DNA from 3 places in the Streptomyces sp. NPDC038707 genome. Region 2 is predicted to be linked to each of the others. Evidence: riboswitches for the same ligand, from Rfam matches in the RefSeq annotation. Region 2 holds a riboswitch; each other region holds the start of a gene.

Region 1 (6,003 bases), on a different contig from region 2:
CCAGGTGCCGTACGAGGTCTTCCAGCGACCAGTCCGGGCAGGTCGGCACGGTCGCGGACAGGTCGGCTCCGGAGGTCACCACGGCTCTCAACAGGCCGACCTGGTGGGCGATCTCGTCGCAGTAGCGGTCATGGGTGAGTACGGGCATGACCTCACCCTAGGGCGGATGATCAATCCAGTACGGCGATTTCCGCCGCGTCGAACTCCACGCCGACCGGGGCGCCGGGTTCGGGGGCGTCGCGCAGCGCGCAGGCCGCCTCCAGGCGCGGGCCGTCCGCCGGCTGGAGGTGGACGGCCACGTGGGAGCCCTTGAAGGTGCGGGCGGTCACCGTGCAGGACAGGCCCTGGCCGGCGGGCACCAGCCGGACCCCGGCCGGGCGGACCAGGACCGTGCGGCTGCCCCGCGCCGAGCCGTCGGGGACGGGCAGCTTGCCCCACGGGCTGTCGGCGACCGTGCCGGTGACGGTCGCCGGGACCACGTTCTCGAAGCCGAGGAAGCGGGCCACGAACGCGTCGGCGGGCCGCTGCCACACCTCCACGGGCGTCCCGGACTGCGCGATCCGTCCGTCCCGCATCACCACCACCCGGTCGGCCAGTGCGAACGCCTCGCCCTGGTCGTGGGTCACGGCGAGCACGGTCGTGCCCAGCCGGCCGAACAGTTCCCGCAGTTCGACCACGAGGCGTTCGCGCAGCGAGCGGTCGAGCTGGCCGAGCGGTTCGTCCAGCATCAGCAGCCGGGGGCGGGGCGCGAGCGCGCGGGCGAGGGCCACGCGCTGCTGCTCGCCACCGGACAGGGCGGCCACGGCCCGCCGGGCCGCCCCGGGCAGGCCGACCAGGTCGAGCAGCCGGCCCACCTCGGCGTCCCGTTCGCTGCGGGCGACGCCGTGCATGCGCAGCCCGAAGGCCACGTTGGCGCCGACGTCCCGCTGCGGGAACAGCTGGTGGTCCTGGAACATCAGGCCGACGTCGCGCTTGTGTGCGGGCACCCCGTTCTGGTCCCGGCCGTCCAGCACCACCCGTCCGGAGTCCAGGCGTTGCAGTCCGGCGACCGCCCGGAGCAGCGTCGACTTCCCGCTGCCGCTGGGCCCGAGCACGCACACCACCTCGTGCTCGGCGACCTCGAGACCGACCCGGTCGAGGACGGCCCGCCCGCCGAAGCGCACGGTCGCGGCATCCAGGCTCAGCAGCATCTAGAACTCCCCCGTCCGGTCGGTGCGCAGCCGCTCCAGGACGAGCAGCGCGGCGGCGCACACCACCATCAGAATGGTCGAAAGGGCCATCGCCTGCCCGTAGTTGAGATCGCCGGGGCGGCTGAGCAGCCGGGCCACGGCGACCGGCAGCGTGGGGTTGTCGGGCCGGGCGATGAACACGGTCGCCCCGAACTCGCCGAGCGACACGGCGAACGCGAAGCCGGCCGCGACCAGCAGCGCCCGCCGCACCAGCGGCAGGTCCACCTCCCGCCACACCCGCCAGGGGGAGGCCCCGAGCACGGCGGCGGCCTCCCTGAGGCGTACGTCCACCGCGCGCAGCACGGGCAGCATGGTCCGTACGACGAAGGGGGCGCCGACGAGGGCCTGGGCGAGCGGTACCAGGATCCAGGACTGGCGCAGGTCCAGCGGCGGCTTGTCGAGGGCGATCAGGAAGCCGAAGCCGACGGTCACGGCGGACACGCCGAGCGGCAGCATCAGCAGCGCGTCGAAGCCCCGGACCAGCCGTCCGGCGTCCCGGCGGGCCAGCGCGGCGGCGGCGAGGGCGCCGATCACGACGGCGATGGCGGTGGCGGCGACGGCGTACTGGAGCGAGGTCCACACCGCGTGCACGGGCGCCACCAGGAACGTACCGCCGTCCGCGTCGGTCAGCGCCCGGTAGTAGCCGAGGCCGGGCGCGTCCAGGGAGCGGCGGACGAGGACGCCGAGCGGCAGCAGCAGGAGCAGGGCGATGGTGACGAGGACCCCGGCGAGCAGCGCCCACTGCCCGGCCCCGCGTGGCCGGCGCGCGGTCACGGCGGCGTCGACCAGGCGCAGCGCGGTCTCCCGCCGCCGTACCGTCCAGGCGTGCACGGCGAGGATCGCGCCGACGGCGGCGAACTGGACGAGGGTGAGGACGGCGGCCGTGGTCAGGTCGAAGACCTCGGAGGTCTGCCGGTAGATCTCCACCTCGATGGTGGAGAAGGTGGGGCCGCCGAGGATCTGGACCACGCCGAAGGAGGTGAAGGTGAACAGGAACACCATCAGGGCGGCGGCGGCCACGGCGGGACCGAGCGCCGGCAGGGTGACCCGGCGCCAGGCCGTCAGCGGGGAGGCGCCGAGCATCCGGGCGGCCTCCTCCTGCCGGGGGTCGAGCTGGGCCCACAGCCCGCCGACCGTGCGGACGACGACCGCGTAGTTGAAGAAGACATGGGCGAGCAGGATCGCCCACACCGTGGTGTCGAGCCGTACTCCCCACAGCTCGTCCAGCAGGCCGCCGCGTCCGAGCAGGGCCAGGAAGGCGCTGCCGGCGACGACGGTCGGCAGCACGAACGGCACGGTGACGACGGCCCGCAGCACCCCCCTGCCGGGGAAGTCGTACCGGGCGAAGACATAGGCGGCGGGCAGGGCGAGCAGCAGGGTCAGCGCGGTGGAGGCGAGCGCCTGCCAGGTGGTGAACCACAGCACGTGCCGGATGTCCGGGCGGGTGACGACGTCCGCGATCCGCCCGAGGTGCCACGTGCCGTCCGCCTTCAGCCCGCGGGTGACGATCGCGGCGACGGGCCAGGCGAAGAACAGCGCGAAGAACGCGACGGGCAGGGCCATCAGCCCGAGCCGAGCCGCGCTCCCGCGCCGGTCCCGCGCCTTGGCGGTCACTTCAGTACGAGCGACGTCCACGAGGAGACCCACTGGTCGCGGTTGGCGGCGATCTTGTCGGGGGCCAGGGTCTCGGGGTCCTTGGCGGCCGGGCCGTACTCGGTGAAGTCGGCGGGTACGGCGGCTCCCTCCACGACCGGGTAGACGAACATGTTCAGCGGCATGTCCTGCTGGAACTCCCGGGTGAGCAGGAAGTCGAGGAACGCCTTGCCGCCCTCGGGGTTCTTCGCGTTGCTCAGCAGCCCGGCGTACTCGGTCTGCCGGAAGCAGGTGCCGTAGGCCACCCCGGTCGGGGCGGTGGCGGGCCGCTTCTTGGCGTAGATCACCTCGGCGGGCGGCGAGGAGGCGTACGAGACCACCAGCGGCCGGTCGCCGCCTGCCTTCCTGCCCTCGGAGGACCCGGAGAACTCCTGGTAGTAGGCCTGCTCCCAGCCGTCGACGACCTTCACGCCGTTGGCCTCGAGCTTCTTCCAGTAGCCCGGCCAGCCCTGGTCGCCGAACTTCGCGGCGCTGCCGAGCAGGAAGCCGAGGCCCGGCGAGGAGGTGGCCGCGTTCTCGGTGACGAGGAGGTTCTTGTACGCCGGCTTGGCGAGGTCGGCGAAGGACTCGGGCGGGGTCAGCTTGTGCGCGCTGAACCAGGCCTTGTCGTAGTTGACGCAGATGTCGCCGGTGTCGACGGGCGTGACCCGGTGCTTGTCCTGGTCGACACGGTTCTCCGGCCGGACGGAGCCGGCGCCCTTCGGCTCGTAGGGCTGGAACAGTCCGTTGTCCAGGGCCCGGGAGAGCAGGGTGTTGTCGACGCCGAAGAAGACGTCGCCCTGCGGGTTGTCCTTGGTGAGGATCGCCTTGTTGACGGCCTGTCCGGCGTCGCCGTCCTTGAGGACCCTGAGCTTGTACCCGGACCGCTTCTCGAAGTCCTTGACGACGCTCTTGGAGACGCTCCACGAGTCGTGGCTGACGAGGGTGACGGTCTTGGGGTCCGCGGACGACCCGGACCCGGACGCACCGCACGCGGACAGCGCGAGCAGGCCGAGCCCGGCCGCCACGGCCACGAGGGTCTTGTTGTGCACTGGATGTCCTCCTGGGGGTTGGCCAGGAAGAGACGCGGCCCTGCCCGGACCGCCGCGCGGGCGGCCCGGGCAGGGCGCAACAGCTTGAGTGGTGACCGAACTTCCTACCCAGAATGACCTGGGCGAGGTTCAGAGGGTCTGCGGCCCGGTTGCCGCACTCTCAGCGCTGTGGCGCTCCCCTGTCGGAATATGAAGATGTGTGGACCTGGTCAGATTACCGCTCGGTGGCCGCGAGCTGACCACAGGCTCCGTCGATCTCCTGACCCCGCGTGTCCCGGATGGTCACGGCTACCCCGTGGGCGGCGATGGCCTCCACGAACGCCTTCTCGTCCTCCGGCCGCGACGCGGTCCACTTCGACCCCGGGGTGGGGTTGAGCGGGATGAGGTTGACGTGCACGGGCTTGCCCTTGAGCAGCCGGCCGAGCCGGTCGCCGCGCCAGGCCTGGTCGTTGATGTCCCGGATCAGCGCGTACTCGATGGACAGCCGGCGGCCCGACTTCTCGGTGTACTCGAATCCGGCGTCCAGCACCTCGCGCACCTTCCACCGCGTGTTCACCGGGACGAGGGTGTCGCGCAGCTCGTCGTCGGGGGCGTGCAGGGAGATCGCCAGCCGGCACTTGAAGCCCTCGTCGGCGAACCGGTGGATGGCCGGCACCAGACCCACGGTCGAGACAGTGATCCCGCGCTGCGAGAGCCCCAGCCCGTCCGGGGCGGGGTCAGTGAGCGCCCGGATGGCCCCGACGACCCGGTTGTAGTTGGCGAGGGGCTCGCCCATCCCCATGAAGACGATGTTGGACAGCCGCGCGGGCCCGCCGGGCACTTCCCCGTCCCGCAGCGCCCGCATGCCGTCGACGATCTGGTGGACGATCTCCGCGGTGGACAGGTTCCGGTCCAGCCCGGCCTGTCCGGTCGCGCAGAACGGGCAGTTCATCCCGCATCCGGCCTGCGAGCTGATGCACATGGTCACCCGGTCCGGGTACCGCATCAGCACGGACTCGACCAGCGTGCCGTCGAACAGCCGCCACAGCGTCTTGCGCGTGGTCCCCTCGTCCGTGGACAGATGGCGGACGACGGTCATCAGCTCCGGGAACAGCGCTTCCCGGAGCTTGGCGCGCGAACCGGCGGGGATGTCGGTCCACTGCTCCGGGTCGTGCGCGTACCGCGCGAAGTAGTGCTGCGAGAGCTGCTTGGCACGGAACGGCTTCTCGCCGATCCCGGCCACCGCGTCCTTGCGTTCGGCGGGCGTGAGGTCGGCGAGATGCCGCGGCGGCTTCTTGGCTCCGCGCGGCGCGACGAAAGTGAGTTCTCCGGGCTTAGGCATGGCGTAACCAGTGTCGCAGATCCAACCGGGTGACCCGGAAAGCCCGCTCTCACCAGGTGACCGGCAGGGTTCTCGGGCCGCGGATCAGGCCCCGCCGTTGGAACTCGACCTGCCCGGGCGGTACGGCCAGCCGGAGGGCGGGGAAGCGGGTCAGGACGGCGCCGATCATGACCTCGGCCTCCATGCGGGCCATCACGGCGGCCAGGCAGTGGTGGGGGCCGTGACCGAAAGCCAGGTGGGCGAGGTGCTCCCGGTCGAAGTCCAGGGTGCCGGGGTCGGGGAACACGCCCGGGTCGCGGTTGGCGGCCAGGTAGGCGTTGTAGACCACGTCACCGGCGCGGATCAGCCGGCCGGCCACCTCGACGTCCTCGGTGGCGATCCGGGGGATGCCGACGCCGTTGCGGTGCGGGACGTAGCGGAACAGCTCCTCCACCGCCCGGGGCAGCAGCTCCGGCTCGCGGCGCAGCCGGTCCAGGTGGCCGGGGTGGGTGAGCAGCGCGTACATCATGGAACCACTGTTGCTGCGGACCGCGTGGCCGCCGCTGACCTGGACGGCGATCGCGAGGGAGACCGCCTCCTCGTCGGTGATCTCGCCCTCGGCGGCGGCCCGCGCCAGCACTCCGGCCAGGTCCTCCCGGGGTTCCTCGCGGCGGCGCCGGAGCAGTCCGGCGATCCGCTCCCGGGTCTCCCTCGCGGCCTCGCGGGCCCGCTCCCCGGACGCGGCGCCCGCCGACAGCAGGGCCTCCCCGGTCGCGGCCCAGTCCTGCCG
Region 2 (6,003 bases):
GCCCCCGCTCGTGGCCTTCCTCGACCGCACGGACAAGCTGGTGCCACTCGGTCAGGAAGGCGCACTCGCCGACTTCGACGCGCATCTGGACGAGGCGCTGGACCGCATCCTCGCCGAGGAGCAGAGCGCCGGCTGAGGTGTCACGGCACGGGGGTGCTCCGCCGGTCCCGGGCGGGGCTGCGCAGGAACGCTTCTGCGCGACGGGCGCCGGTCCCGTCGGCGCTCACCGCTTCCGGCGCCGGCCCCGGCCGCCGCGCACCGGCGAGGCGCGGACCCCGAGGGGAGCCCCGGCCGCCCCGGCGCCCGGGGCGGTCCGGTCGGCGGACACGACCAGCGCGGCCAGCGCCGTGGTGACCGGGACCGAGGCGACCAGGCCGATCGAACCCACCAGCGTGCGCACGATCTCCTCGGCCACCAGCTCGCTGTTGGCCACGGTACCGACGCTGCTCTGCGCGATCGAGAACAGCAGCAGCAACGGCAGCGCGGCGCCGGCGTAGGCCAGCACCAGGGTGTTGACCACGGACGCGATGTGGTCGCGGCCGATCCGGATGCCCGCCCGGTACAGCCCGCGCCAGCCCATCGACGGATTCGCCTCGTGCAGCTCCCAGACCGCGGACGTCTGGGTCACCGTCACATCGTCCAGGACACCGAGCGAACCGATGATGACCCCGGCCAGCAGCAGACCGCTCATGTCGATCGACGGATACAGGCCGTGGATCAGGCCGGTGTTGTCGTCCGTGTTGCCGGTCAGCGCGGCCCAGCCGATGAACAGGGAGCCGAGCACACCGATCAGCGCCAGCGATGTCAGCGTGCCGAGCACCGCCACCGACGTACGGGCCGACAGGCCGTGACACAGGTACAGGGCGATCAGCATGATGGCGCTCGACCCGACGACGGCCACCAGCAGCGGGTTCGAACCCTCGAGGATCGCGGGCAGGATGAACAGCGTCAGCACCAGGAAGCTGACGGCCAGCGCGACCAGCGCCATGACACCGCGGAGACGGCCCACCAGGACCACGGCGACCGCGAAGACCCCCGCGAGCAGCATCATGGGGAACTGCCGGTTCACATCGGTCACCGCGTACTGCAGGTTCTTCGGGGCCGCGGGCTCGTAGGCGACCACGACCTTCTCGCCCTGGTGGAGCTGGCGTGACTGGTCCGGCTGCACGATCTCGGTGAAGGTACGGCCCTGGTCCTTGCCGGTGTCGACCCGGATGGTGGCCTTCTTGCACGTGCCGTCGGCCCGCTGCTGTGCCGAACTGCCCTCTGCGGTGGAGGTGTCGCCGGTCGGGGGGACACCGGAGGCGTTCGCCGAGGCGCAGCTCAGCTCGACGACTCGGGTGACCGTGGCCTGCTGCGTCTGCCGGTCGAAGCCGACGCCGGTGCGCTTGTGGGCCGGGGCCTGTCCGGGCCAGAGCACTACGAGGCCGACCAGGACCGCCGCGGTGAACGGGACCAGGATCGCCGCGATGACCTTGCGCAGATGCTGGGAGACGGGAGCCGCCGGGCCGTGGCTGTGGCTGTGGCTGTGACCGTGCGCGTGACCGTGCTCCGGCGCGGCCTCCTGACCGCTTCCGGGCGCCTCGTGGCCGCGCCCGGTGCCCTGTTCGGAGCCGGCCGCGCGGTGCGGCTCGGGGGGCTGGTAGGGGTGCTGCTCCATGCTGGTCACCGCCCGATCATCCCAAGAACGCAGGGGGCCCACTGTTCACCGCGCCCTACATGGCGCTAGCGTGGAGGCACCTTTGCACACGCGGGAGCTCGGAGCACCGGGCTGAGAGGGCGCTGACCTCCGTGGACGCGATGTTTCACGTGGAACGAGCGATGTTCCGCGGGAAACATCGACCGACGGACACCGCTGCGTCGACCGCCGAACCTGTTACCGGGTAATGCCGGCGTAGGGAGTAGGTCTCATGACCAACAAGGACGCACGCACGCCTGTCTCCGCTCAGGACGAGAAGTCCACGGAGGCCGGGAAGTCCATCGGCTGGCACAAGGCGTACGTCGAGGGCTCGCGCCCCGACCTCCGGGTGCCGGTCCGTCAGGTGCACCTCACCAACGGGCAGTCGGTCACGCTGTACGACACATCGGGCCCGTACACCGATCCACTTGTCGAGACCGACGTCCGCAGGGGCCTGCCGCCGCTGCGAGAGAACTGGATCATCGCGCGCGGCGACACGGAGGAGTACCCGGGCCGCCCCGTCCGTCCGGAGGACGACGGGATCAAGCACACCTCACCGCGCGGCGGACTGCGCAACCTGGACGCGGTCTTCCCCGGACGCCCGCGTCAGCCGCGACGGGGACGTCCCGGTCAGGCGGTGACACAGCTCGCGTACGCCCGCCGGGGCGAGATCACCCCGGAGATGGAGTTCGTGGCCGTCCGGGAGAACGTGTCGCCCGAGGTGGTCCGCGAAGAGATCGCGGCGGGGCGGGCCGTGCTGCCGGCCAACATCAATCACCCGGAGATCGAGCCGATGATCATCGGCAAGCGGTTCCTGGTGAAGGTGAACGCCAATATCGGGAACTCGGCGGTGACGTCCTCCATCGAGGAGGAGGTCGAGAAGATGACCTGGGCGACCCGCTGGGGTGCCGACACGGTCATGGACCTGTCCACCGGCCGCAACATCCACACCACCCGTGAGTGGGTGCTGCGCAACTCCCCCGTCCCCATCGGCACGGTGCCGCTCTACCAGGCGCTGGAGAAGGTCGACGGCAAGGCCGAGGAACTGACCTGGGAGATCTACAAGGACACGGTCATCGAGCAGGCCGAGCAGGGCGTGGACTACATGACCGTCCACGCGGGTGTCCGGCTGGCGTACGTCCCGCTCACGGCCAACCGCAAGACCGGCATCGTCTCGCGCGGCGGCTCCATCATGGCCGCGTGGTGCCTGGCGCACCACAAAGAGTCGTTTCTGTACGAGAACTTCGAGGAGCTGTGCGAGATCCTCGCCGCCTACGACGTCACGTACTCGCTGGGTGACGGCCTGCGGCCGGGTTCGATCGCGGACGCCAACGACGAGGCCCAGTTCGCGGAGTTGCGGACGCTCGGGGAACTCAACCGGATCGCCAGGCGTTTTGACGTACAGACGATGATCGAGGGCCCCGGGCACGTCCCGATGCACAAGATCAAGGAGAACATCGACCTTCAGCAGGAGATCTGTGATGAAGCTCCGTTCTATACGCTCGGCCCGCTGACCACGGACGTCGCGCCGGCGTACGACCACATCACCTCCGGCATCGGTGCCGCGATGATCGCCTGGTGGGGCACGGCGATGCTCTGCTACGTCACGCCCAAGGAGCACTTGGGTCTGCCCAACCGGGACGACGTCAAGACGGGCGTCATCACCTACAAGATCGCCGCGCACGCGGCGGACCTTGCCAAGGGCCATCCCGGTGCGCAGGAGTGGGACGACGCGCTGTCCGACGCCCGCTTCGAGTTCCGGTGGGAGGACCAGTTCAACCTCGCCCTGGACCCCGAAACGGCGCGGGAGTTCCACGACGAGACCCTGCCGGCCGAGCCCGCCAAGACGGCCCACTTCTGCTCCATGTGCGGTCCGAAGTTCTGCAGCATGAAGATCTCGCAGGACATCAGGCGGGAGCACGGTGGCAACCGGGCCGAGATCGAGGAGGGCATGGCCCAGAAGTCGAAGGAGTTCGCGGCGGCCGGCAACCGGGTGTATCTGCCCATCGCCGACTGAACCGCCGCCATGAGCGCACCGCGTCGTCCGGACTGACGCGGTGCGCGGCCGGATTCCTGTGCGCGGCCCGGCCGCGCCGGTGTGCGGCCGGCTATTCGGGCCGGTGTTCCGGGCCGCCGAAGTCCGGGCTCGTGTAGTCGGGGCTGGTGTAGTCGGGGCTGGTGTAACTGGGGCGGCCGGGTCCCGTGCCGTCGCCGGGGCTGCTGAAGCCGGGCCGGCCGTAGCCCAGGTGCGGGATGCGGCCGGTCGGTGCCGGCGGTGCCGGATGGTGTGCGCCGGCCGGGCCGGAGTCGGCCAGGGCCTCCTGGAGGAAGGGCAGGATGCCCCGCTCCAGCAGGGCGTTCCGCCAGGCCTCTCTGGCATCCTCCAGTTGCTTCTCGCCCGCCGTGTCCCGGGCACGGGCGTCCGCCGGAGTGCGGTGGCGCAGGGCCGCGAGCAGGAGTCCCGCGGCGGCGACGAGGGCCGTCGCCGCGGTCAGCGCGCCGAACACCCAGCCGGTGGCGAGCAGGGTGCGGGCGAGGGCGTGCCCGGAGCTCAGCGCCCGCAGGACGTAGCCGACGAGCAGGAAGATCGCCGCCGCCGTCCCGGAGAGGACGGGTGCCAGCACGGCGATGACCGCGGCGGCGCCCGCGCCGGTGTCCTCCGCGGCTGCGCCGGTCGCGCCGGACTGGTCCCGCGCGGGGGAACCAGGACCCGGAGTGGCGGAGTCGATGCCGCTCGCCGGGGCGGACAGCGCCGCCTGGCCCCGCGCGTCACGGAGTTCGGCGTAGTGCCGGTACTCGGCCGCGGCCGCCGCCGTGATCAGGGCGGAGGCGTCGAGCGCGATGGCGCGCAGTTGTGTGATCGTCAGCCGCCGTGCGACGGCGGCCAGTTCCGGTCGGTGCGGCGCGGAGTGCAGCACCTCGTCGAGCAGTCGCTCGAATTCCCGGAGTTCCTCGCTTTTCAGATGCTGCGGAACGCTGTTCATCTGCATCCCCCGATGCTCCGTAGGGCTTGGGGCTCGCGCGTCGCCTGCCGTCGGGCAGAAACGGAGGGGAGCCTGCTACGGACAAGCCGATGGTAGAGCCGTGACGGCGCACGGTGACAGGGGATTGCCGGAAATTGCGCTCCGGCCTGCGCGTACGCGGTCTCGGAGGACGCCTGCCCGGGGGAAGCGTCAGTTGTTCAGGGGAAGTTGCTGGACCAGCAGCTTCCCGGCCATGGTCACTCCGCCGTCCATGGCGATGGCGAGCCCGTCGGCGTAGATGTGCGGGCCCTCGACGGCCGGGCCGGTGCCCTCCTCGCCGTCCTCGGAGCCGACCTCGCCGAGGAGGTAGGGGATGGGGCTGTGTCCGTGGACGACGCGTGTGCCGCCGTACGTGTCGAGGAGGGAACGCACGGCGTCGGCGCCGCCCTCGTCGCGGAAGGAGAAGCGCTTGGTGAACTTGCGGAACAGGTCCCAGACCTCGTCGGCGTCGTTACGGGTCAGCGTCTCGCGGACGGTGTCGTTGACCGCCTCGATGGAGTCGCCGTAGTCCAGGTAGGCGGTCGTGTCGGAGTGGACGAGCAGATAGCCGTCGACCACCTCCACGGCGTCGAGACGGGCCATCCACTGCAGATGGTGGTCCTGGAGGCGGTCCATGTCGGTCTTCTGGCCGCCGTTGAGCAGCCAGGCCGCCTGGAAGGTGGCGGTGCCCGCCCCGGAGTTGACGGGGGTGTCGCCGAACCGCTTGGCGCCGAGCAGCAGCAGCTCGTGGTTGCCCATGAGGGCCTTGCAGTAGCCGCCTGCCGCGGCGGCCTCGGCGGACAGCCGCATGACCAGGTCGATGACGCCGATGCCGTCCGGACCGCGGTCGGTGAAGTCACCGAGGAACCAGAGCCGGGTGGTACCGGCGCACCACTGGCCCGAGGCGTCGATCAGGCCCTGTTCCTGAAGGGCGGCCACCAGTTCGTCCAGATAGCCGTGGACGTCGCCGACGACGTAGAGCGGTCCCGGCCCGGTCGCGGGCTGCGGCGCCGGGGCGGCGGGGACCGGCTCCACGGGGACCTGGAGGGTGTCGCCGCGGTTGATGACCGGGAGGTCGCGCTGGGTGGGGGTGTAGCCCTCCGGGTACGCCTCGTCGTCGGCCGGGACCGCGTTGCCGGGGTGGGTGCCACCGGTGTACGGACCGGTCTCGTGCACGTACGCGGGTACCCGGAAGTCGCGCAGCGTCGCCGTCCGCTCCGCCTCGGGTCCCTGACCGGCCCCCTGAGTCATCAGACCCCTCCACCATCGCGCCGCATCTGCACCGCTTCGGACTGCCTGGTCGCAGCGGTCCGCGGTGTCGTG
Region 3 (6,003 bases), on a different contig from region 2:
CCAGCCGGTCCCGGGCCTCGGCCTCGGTCTTCGCCAGCAGCGGCGGCACCTTGGTGAACTGGCCGGAGTTGATGTACCAGATCCCGGTGCCCACGCCGAGCGCCACCAGCACGGCCACGACCAGCGCCAGCACCGTGCGCGGGGGGCGCGCCAGGCGCCTTCGGGGCGGCACGGGCGGGGTCTGGAGCCGGGCGGTGCGGCCGGCGCCGGGGTCCTCGGCGGCGTCCTCGCCGACCGGCCGGGGCCGGGGCACGGTCAGCGCGCGCGGGATCACGCTCGTACGGTCCTCGGCGTTGTCGTGCCCGGCGGTCAGCGCCTGCGGCGGCAGCGCGTCCAGCTGCTCGTCGGTCAGCGTCAGCCGGGCCTCGCGCGCCTGGGCGAGCAGCGCCACCGCGTCCCCGGGCCGGTCGTCCGGGACGCGCGCGGTGGCCGACGCCACCAGCGCGTCCAGCACCCCCGGCAGGCCCGGCACCAGCGCCGAGGGCGGCGGCACGTCGGCGTGCAGGTGCTGGTAGAGCACCTGGGCCGGGGACTCCCCGGAGTACGGCTTCGCGCCCGTCAGCATCTCGTACAGCACCACACCGCACGCGTACACGTCGACGCGCGGGTCGGTGGTGCCCTGCTCGATCTGCTCCGGCGCGAGATAGGAGACGGTGCCGAGCACGGCGCCCGTCGTACTGGTCACCGTGTCCACGGAACGCACCAGCCCGAAGTCGGCCACCTTGACCCGGCCGTCGTCGCCGATCAGCACGTTCTCGGGCTTCATGTCGCGGTGCACGAACCCGGCCAGGTGGGCGGCGCCGAGCGCGGCGAGCACCGGTTCCAGGATGTCCAGCGCGGCGCGCGGCTGCACGGCCCCGCGCTCGCGCAGCACGTCCCGCAGGGTGCAGCCGGCGATGTACTCCATCGCCAGGTAGACGTACGACCCGTCGGTGCCCTGGTCGAAGACCTGCACCACGTTGGGGTGGTCGAGCCGGGCGACCGACTTCGCCTCCCGGATGAACCGCTCGACGAAGGCCCCGTCGGCGGCGAGCGCCGGGTGCATCACCTTCAGCGCGAGCACGCGGTCCAGGCGGGTGTCCAGGGCCCGGTAGACCGTGGCCATCCCGCCCGCCGCGATCCGCGCGTCGACGCGGTACCGGCCGTCGAGCACCTGCCCGACGAGGGGGTCCTGAAGGGTCGTATCCACGCAGGCGAGTCTACGAGGACCGGCCGCCGGCCCCGCCCGCCCGTCGCGGCCGGCACCGGTACTGAAGCCGACCTGTGACGCGGCACACGCGCGGCCCCGCCCCCGGCGGGGGACTAGGGCGGGGTACTAGAACGCCGGCCGCTCCGGATCCAGCCGGGCCAGGCCCTCCGTAGGGGACGACGCCTCGGCGAGGTACCTGCGCGGGATCCGGCCCGCCAGCCGGGCCAGCCGGCCGCCCTCCACCGCGTGCCGCATCGCCGCCGCCATCAGCTCCGGCTCCTGCGCCCGGGTCACCGCCGACGCCAGCATCACCCCGGCGCACCCCAGCTCCATCGCCAGCGCCACGTCGGACGCCGTACCGGCCCCCGCGTCCAGGATCACCGGCACGCGCGCGTGCTCCACGATCAGCTGGAAGTTGTGCGGGTTGCGGATCCCGAGCCCCGACCCGATCGGCGAGCCGAGCGGCATGACGGCGGCGCACCCCACGTCCTCCAGCCGGCGCGCCAGTACCGGGTCGTCGTTGGTGTACGGCAGCACCGTGAACCCGTCGTCGACCAGCGTCTCCGCCGCCTCCAGCGTCTCCACCGGGTCCGGCAGCAGGGTCCGCTCGTCGGCGATGACCTCCAGCTTGACCAGGTCGGTGCCCAGCGCCTCCCGGGCCAGCCGCGCGGTCAGCACGGCCTCGCCGGCGGTGAAACAGCCGGCCGTGTTCGGCAGCACCCGGATGCCGAGCTTCTCCAGCACCGACAGCACCGAACCGTGCACCGAGGGGTCCACCCGGCGCATCGCGACCGTCGTCAGCTCCGTGCCGGAGGCGACCAGCGCCCGCTCCAGCACCTCCAGGCTGGGCGCCCCGCCCGTGCCCATGATCAGCCGGGAGGAGAAGGTGAGGTCTCCGAGGACCAGGGGATCGTCGGCCATGGCTCAGCCTCCCTGTACGGCGGTGAGGACTTCGACGCGGTCGCCCTCGGCGAGCGCGGTCGTCGCCCACTGCGTGCGCGGGACGACGGTCTCGTTGACGGCGGCGGCCACCCCGCGCGGCGCCGCCGTGAGGGTGCGCACCAGCGCGTCCAGCGCGGTGCCCGGGGCGACACGGCGGGGTTCGCCGTTGACGGAGATGGTGACGGAGATGCTCATACGGGCTGCTCCAGCTGTTCCATGGGTGCGGCACCGAAGCGCCGGGGAGTGAACGGACGCGCCTCTTCGGGAAGGTCACCGGTGACCAGGGCGTGCGCCAGCGCGTCCCCGGTGACCGGCGTCAGCAGCACCCCGTTGCGGTAGTGCCCGGTGGCCAGCAGCAGTCCGGCCAGGGCGGACGGGCCGAGCAGCGGCGCGTTGTCGGGGGAGCCGGGGCGCAGTCCGGCCCGGGTCTCGGTGAGCGGCAGTTCGGTGATGCCGGGCACCAGCTCATGGGCGTCGCGCAGCAGCTCGTACACGCCCCCGGCGGTGACCGTGGTGTCCCAGCCCAGCTCCTCGCTGGTGGCGCCGACGACCAGTTCCCCGTTCTCCCGGGGCACCAGGTACAGCGGGCCGCCGCGCACCACGGCCCGTACGGTCCGGCTGAGGAACGGCGCGTACCGGGGCGGCACGGTCAGCCGCAGCACCTGCCCCTTGACCGGCCGCACCGGAGGCAGCACCTCCCGCGGCACGCCCGCGAGCCGCCCGCTCAGGCTGCCCGCGGCGAGCACCACCCGCTCCGCGCGCAGCGCCGTCCCGTCGGCCGTGGTGCAACCGGTGGCCCGGTCCCCGGCCACGTCCAGGCGCTCGGCCCGGACCCGGTGGAACACCACCCCGGACCGCTCGCAGGCGACGACCAGGGCCGCCGCCAGCCGTCGCGGGTCGATCTGGTGGTCACCGTCGACCCGCAGCCCGCCGCGCACCCCCGGCGCCAGCATCGGCTCCAGGCGCCGGCACTCCCGCCCGGTCAGCCACTCCGCCTCCAGGCCGCAGCGCTGCTGGAGGGCGTGCAGGTCGCGCAGGTGGGCGCGGTCGTCGGCGTCCAGCGCGACGGCGAGGGTGCCGCAGCGGCGGTAGCCGAGGTCATGGCCGGTCAGCTCGGTCAGCTCGGCCGCGAACGCGGGATAGCGGCGCGCGGACGCCAGGTTCAGGCCGAGCAGGGTCTCCTCGCCGTAGTGCAGCTCGGTGACCGCGGCCAGCATCCCGGCCGCCACCTGCGCGGCGCCGCCCCCGGGCTCGGGGTCCACGACGGCCGTGGCCAGCCCGCGCTGTGCCGCGCGCCAGGCCGTGACCAGGCCGATGATTCCGCCCCCGATGACGAGGACGTCGGACGTACGTGACGACATGGGCGGTGAGCCCCTCCCTTCGCCGGCATGACCCGGATCAGGTTCGTACGGTCGGAGGCCGCGAGCCTCCCTCTCAGCCCGGTCGTCCGGGCTCCCGCGAGTGCTTGTACGGTGGCCACCCTAGCCCGCCGCCCTCCTCACCCGTAAGGGAGCCCCGTTCCATGGCCCGTTCGCTCGACGGACTCTTCTTCGCCCCTGTGTCGGACCAGGCCCCGGGGCAGGTGGGCACCAGCACCCGGTTCGCCTACCACGAGCGGGACGGCGCCGTCTGGGCCGAGTACGCGGGCGGTGACGTCGTACGCGGCCATCTGGTCGGCACCCGCGCGGGGGACCGGCTGGACTTCCGGTACGTGCAGCTCAGGACCGACGGGACGACCGCCTCCGGGCACTGTGTGTCCACGGTCGAGGAGCTGGCGGACGGCCGGCTGCGGCTGGCGGAGACCTGGGAGTGGGAGTCCGCGCCGGGCTCCGGCACCAGCGTTGTGGAACAGGTCACCGAGCACGCCCGCTGACTGACGTTCCGTCATGTGTCTATGGTGATCGCGTGAGCGAGCAGACACCGCACGAGGACACGGCACAGGAGCGGCGCGTGGTCGTCGTCGGCGCGGGCATGGCCGGGGTGCAGACCGCGGTCGCCCTGCGGGAACAGGGCTTCAAGGGCCCGGTCACCGTCATCGGCGCCGAACCGCACCAGCCGTACGACCGGCCGCCGCTGTCGAAGGCGGTGCTGCTCGGCACGGCCGAGGGCTCCGCCTTCGACGTGGACTTCGAGTCCCTCGGCGTCGAACTGCGGCTCGGCTGCGAGGTGTACGGCCTCAGGCCCGCCGCGCGCGAACTGGACACCGAGCACGGTGTCGTCCCCTACGACGTGCTGGTCCTCGCCACCGGCGCCGCGCCGGTCAACCTGCCCGGCGCCGAGGGCGTGCCCGGCGTGCACCTGCTGCGCACCCTGGACGACGCCGCACGGCTGCGCCCCGTCCTCGCCCGGCAGCACGACGTCGTGGTGGTGGGCGCCGGCTGGATCGGCGCCGAGTTCGCCACCGCCGCCCGCGGGGCGGGCTGCGCGGTCACCGTCGTGGAGGCCGCCGGCCACCCGCTGGCCGGCGCCCTGCCCGCCGAGGTCGCCGCGCCCATGGCCGGCTGGTACGCCGACGCGGGCGTCGGCCTGCGCACCCACGCGCGCGTGGACCGGGTCGAACCCGGCGCGGTGCTGCTCGCCGACGGCACCCGGCTGCCCGCGGGCGCCGTCGTCGTCGGCATCGGCGCCCGCCCCGCCACCGCCTGGCTGGCCGGCTCCGGCATCGAGCTGGGCGCGCACGGCGAGGTCCTCGCCGACGACCGGCTGCGCACCTCCGTACCGGACGTGTACGCCGTCGGGGACTGCGCGTCCTTCCCCTCGGCCCGCTACGGCGAACGGCTCCTGGTCCACCACTGGGACAACGCCCTCCAAGGCGCCCGCACGGTCGCCGCGGACATCCTCGGCGAGGCTCCGGCGGTCTACGACCCGGTGCCCTACTTCTGGTCGGAGCAGTTCGGCCGGTTCGTGCAGTACGCCGGCCACCACACCGCGGGCGACCGCACGGTGTGGCGCGGCGACCCGGCGGGACCGTCCTGGACGGTGTGCTGGCTGTGCGACGGCCGCCTGGTGGCGCTGCTGGCCGTGGGCCGCCCCCGCGACCTGGCCCAGGGCCGCCGGCTGATCGAGGCGGGCCGGATCATGGACGTGGCGGCCCTGGCGGACCCGGCGAAGCCCCTCAAGGAGGCCACGGCCGGCTGAGGGAGCGCCCCCAAAGGCCCCGGGAAGCGGCCCGACCAGCCACAACGCACCCGCGGACGGCCGACGACACATCGCGGCGGAACCGGCGGAGCGCCTACCCTAGGTGCTGTGACCGAGATTGACGCAAAGATCGATGCTCTCGTCCCCGCCTGGCTCACCCTTCCCGACATCGCCGAGATGCTCGGCGTCGAGGTGACGCGCGTGAGGCAGCTGGTCAAGGAGGGCCAGCTCATCGCCGTACGCCGGGGCGAGAACCGGGCGCTGCACGTGCCCGCCGCCTTCATCGACGGGGACAAGGTGGTCAAGGGCCTGTCAGGGACCCTGACGCTGCTGCGGGACGACGGCTTCACGGTCGAAGAGATGATCGAGTGGCTTTTCACCCCCGACCCGACCCTGCCCGGCACCCCCGCACAGGCCCTGAGCGAGAATCGCGGCACGGAGGTGAAGCGCCGCGCCCAGGCGCTCGCCGTCTGAGCCGGCCCGCCGCACGAGGTGGTGTGCGGGCCCTCCGCCCGCACACCACCGCCGGGGACGGCGCCCGGACACCACCGCCGAAGACCACCTAGGGACACCGACCACGGGGGGACCCACGCATGTCCGACACCGCCCGCGCCGCGCTCGCCGACGCCCGCCTGTACCTCTGCACGGACGCCCGCAAGCGCCAGGGCGACCTGCCCGAGTTCCTGGACGCGGTGCTGGCCGGCGGCGTCGACATCGTGCAGCTGCGCGACAAG

The links. Region 2 has a riboswitch for thiamine pyrophosphate ahead of thiC (phosphomethylpyrimidine synthase ThiC). Riboswitches for the same ligand answer to the same signal wherever they lie in the genome.
Region 1: it holds a riboswitch for thiamine pyrophosphate, as region 2 does, so the genes downstream of both, AB0E62_RS17500 (thiamine ABC transporter substrate-binding protein) here and thiC (phosphomethylpyrimidine synthase ThiC) in region 2, are expected to answer to the same signal.
Region 3: it holds a riboswitch for thiamine pyrophosphate, as region 2 does, so the genes downstream of both, thiO (glycine oxidase ThiO) here and thiC (phosphomethylpyrimidine synthase ThiC) in region 2, are expected to answer to the same signal.

Annotation. Positions count from the first base shown of each region.
Region 1 is NZ_JBEZUP010000011.1:115,824-121,826, forward strand. Features, by position in the region: gene AB0E62_RS17485 (maleylpyruvate isomerase family mycothiol-dependent enzyme) at 1-148, opposite strand, end outside; gene AB0E62_RS17490 (ABC transporter ATP-binding protein) at 171-1,190, opposite strand; gene AB0E62_RS17495 (iron ABC transporter permease) at 1,191-2,792, opposite strand; gene AB0E62_RS17500 (thiamine ABC transporter substrate-binding protein) at 2,840-3,913, opposite strand; TPP riboswitch at 3,997-4,104, opposite strand; gene rlmN (23S rRNA (adenine(2503)-C(2))-methyltransferase RlmN) at 4,128-5,234, opposite strand; gene AB0E62_RS17510 (cytochrome P450) at 5,284-6,003, opposite strand, start outside.
Region 2 is NZ_JBEZUP010000002.1:166,416-172,418, reverse strand. Features, by position in the region: gene AB0E62_RS03385 (SsgA family sporulation/cell division regulator) at 1-136, shown strand, start outside; gene AB0E62_RS03380 (YibE/F family protein) at 224-1,669, opposite strand; TPP riboswitch at 1,741-1,918, shown strand; gene thiC (phosphomethylpyrimidine synthase ThiC) at 1,911-3,695, shown strand; gene AB0E62_RS03370 (hypothetical protein) at 3,787-4,668, opposite strand; gene AB0E62_RS03365 (metallophosphoesterase) at 4,852-5,931, opposite strand.
Region 3 is NZ_JBEZUP010000006.1:129,630-135,632, forward strand. Features, by position in the region: gene pknB (Stk1 family PASTA domain-containing Ser/Thr kinase) at 1-1,189, opposite strand, end outside; gene AB0E62_RS11075 (thiazole synthase) at 1,316-2,110, opposite strand; gene thiS (sulfur carrier protein ThiS) at 2,114-2,326, opposite strand; gene thiO (glycine oxidase ThiO) at 2,323-3,492, opposite strand; TPP riboswitch at 3,490-3,600, opposite strand; gene AB0E62_RS11090 (hypothetical protein) at 3,654-4,004, shown strand; gene AB0E62_RS11095 (FAD-dependent oxidoreductase) at 4,037-5,269, shown strand; gene AB0E62_RS11100 (Rv2175c family DNA-binding protein) at 5,378-5,743, shown strand; gene thiE (thiamine phosphate synthase) at 5,863-6,003, shown strand, end outside.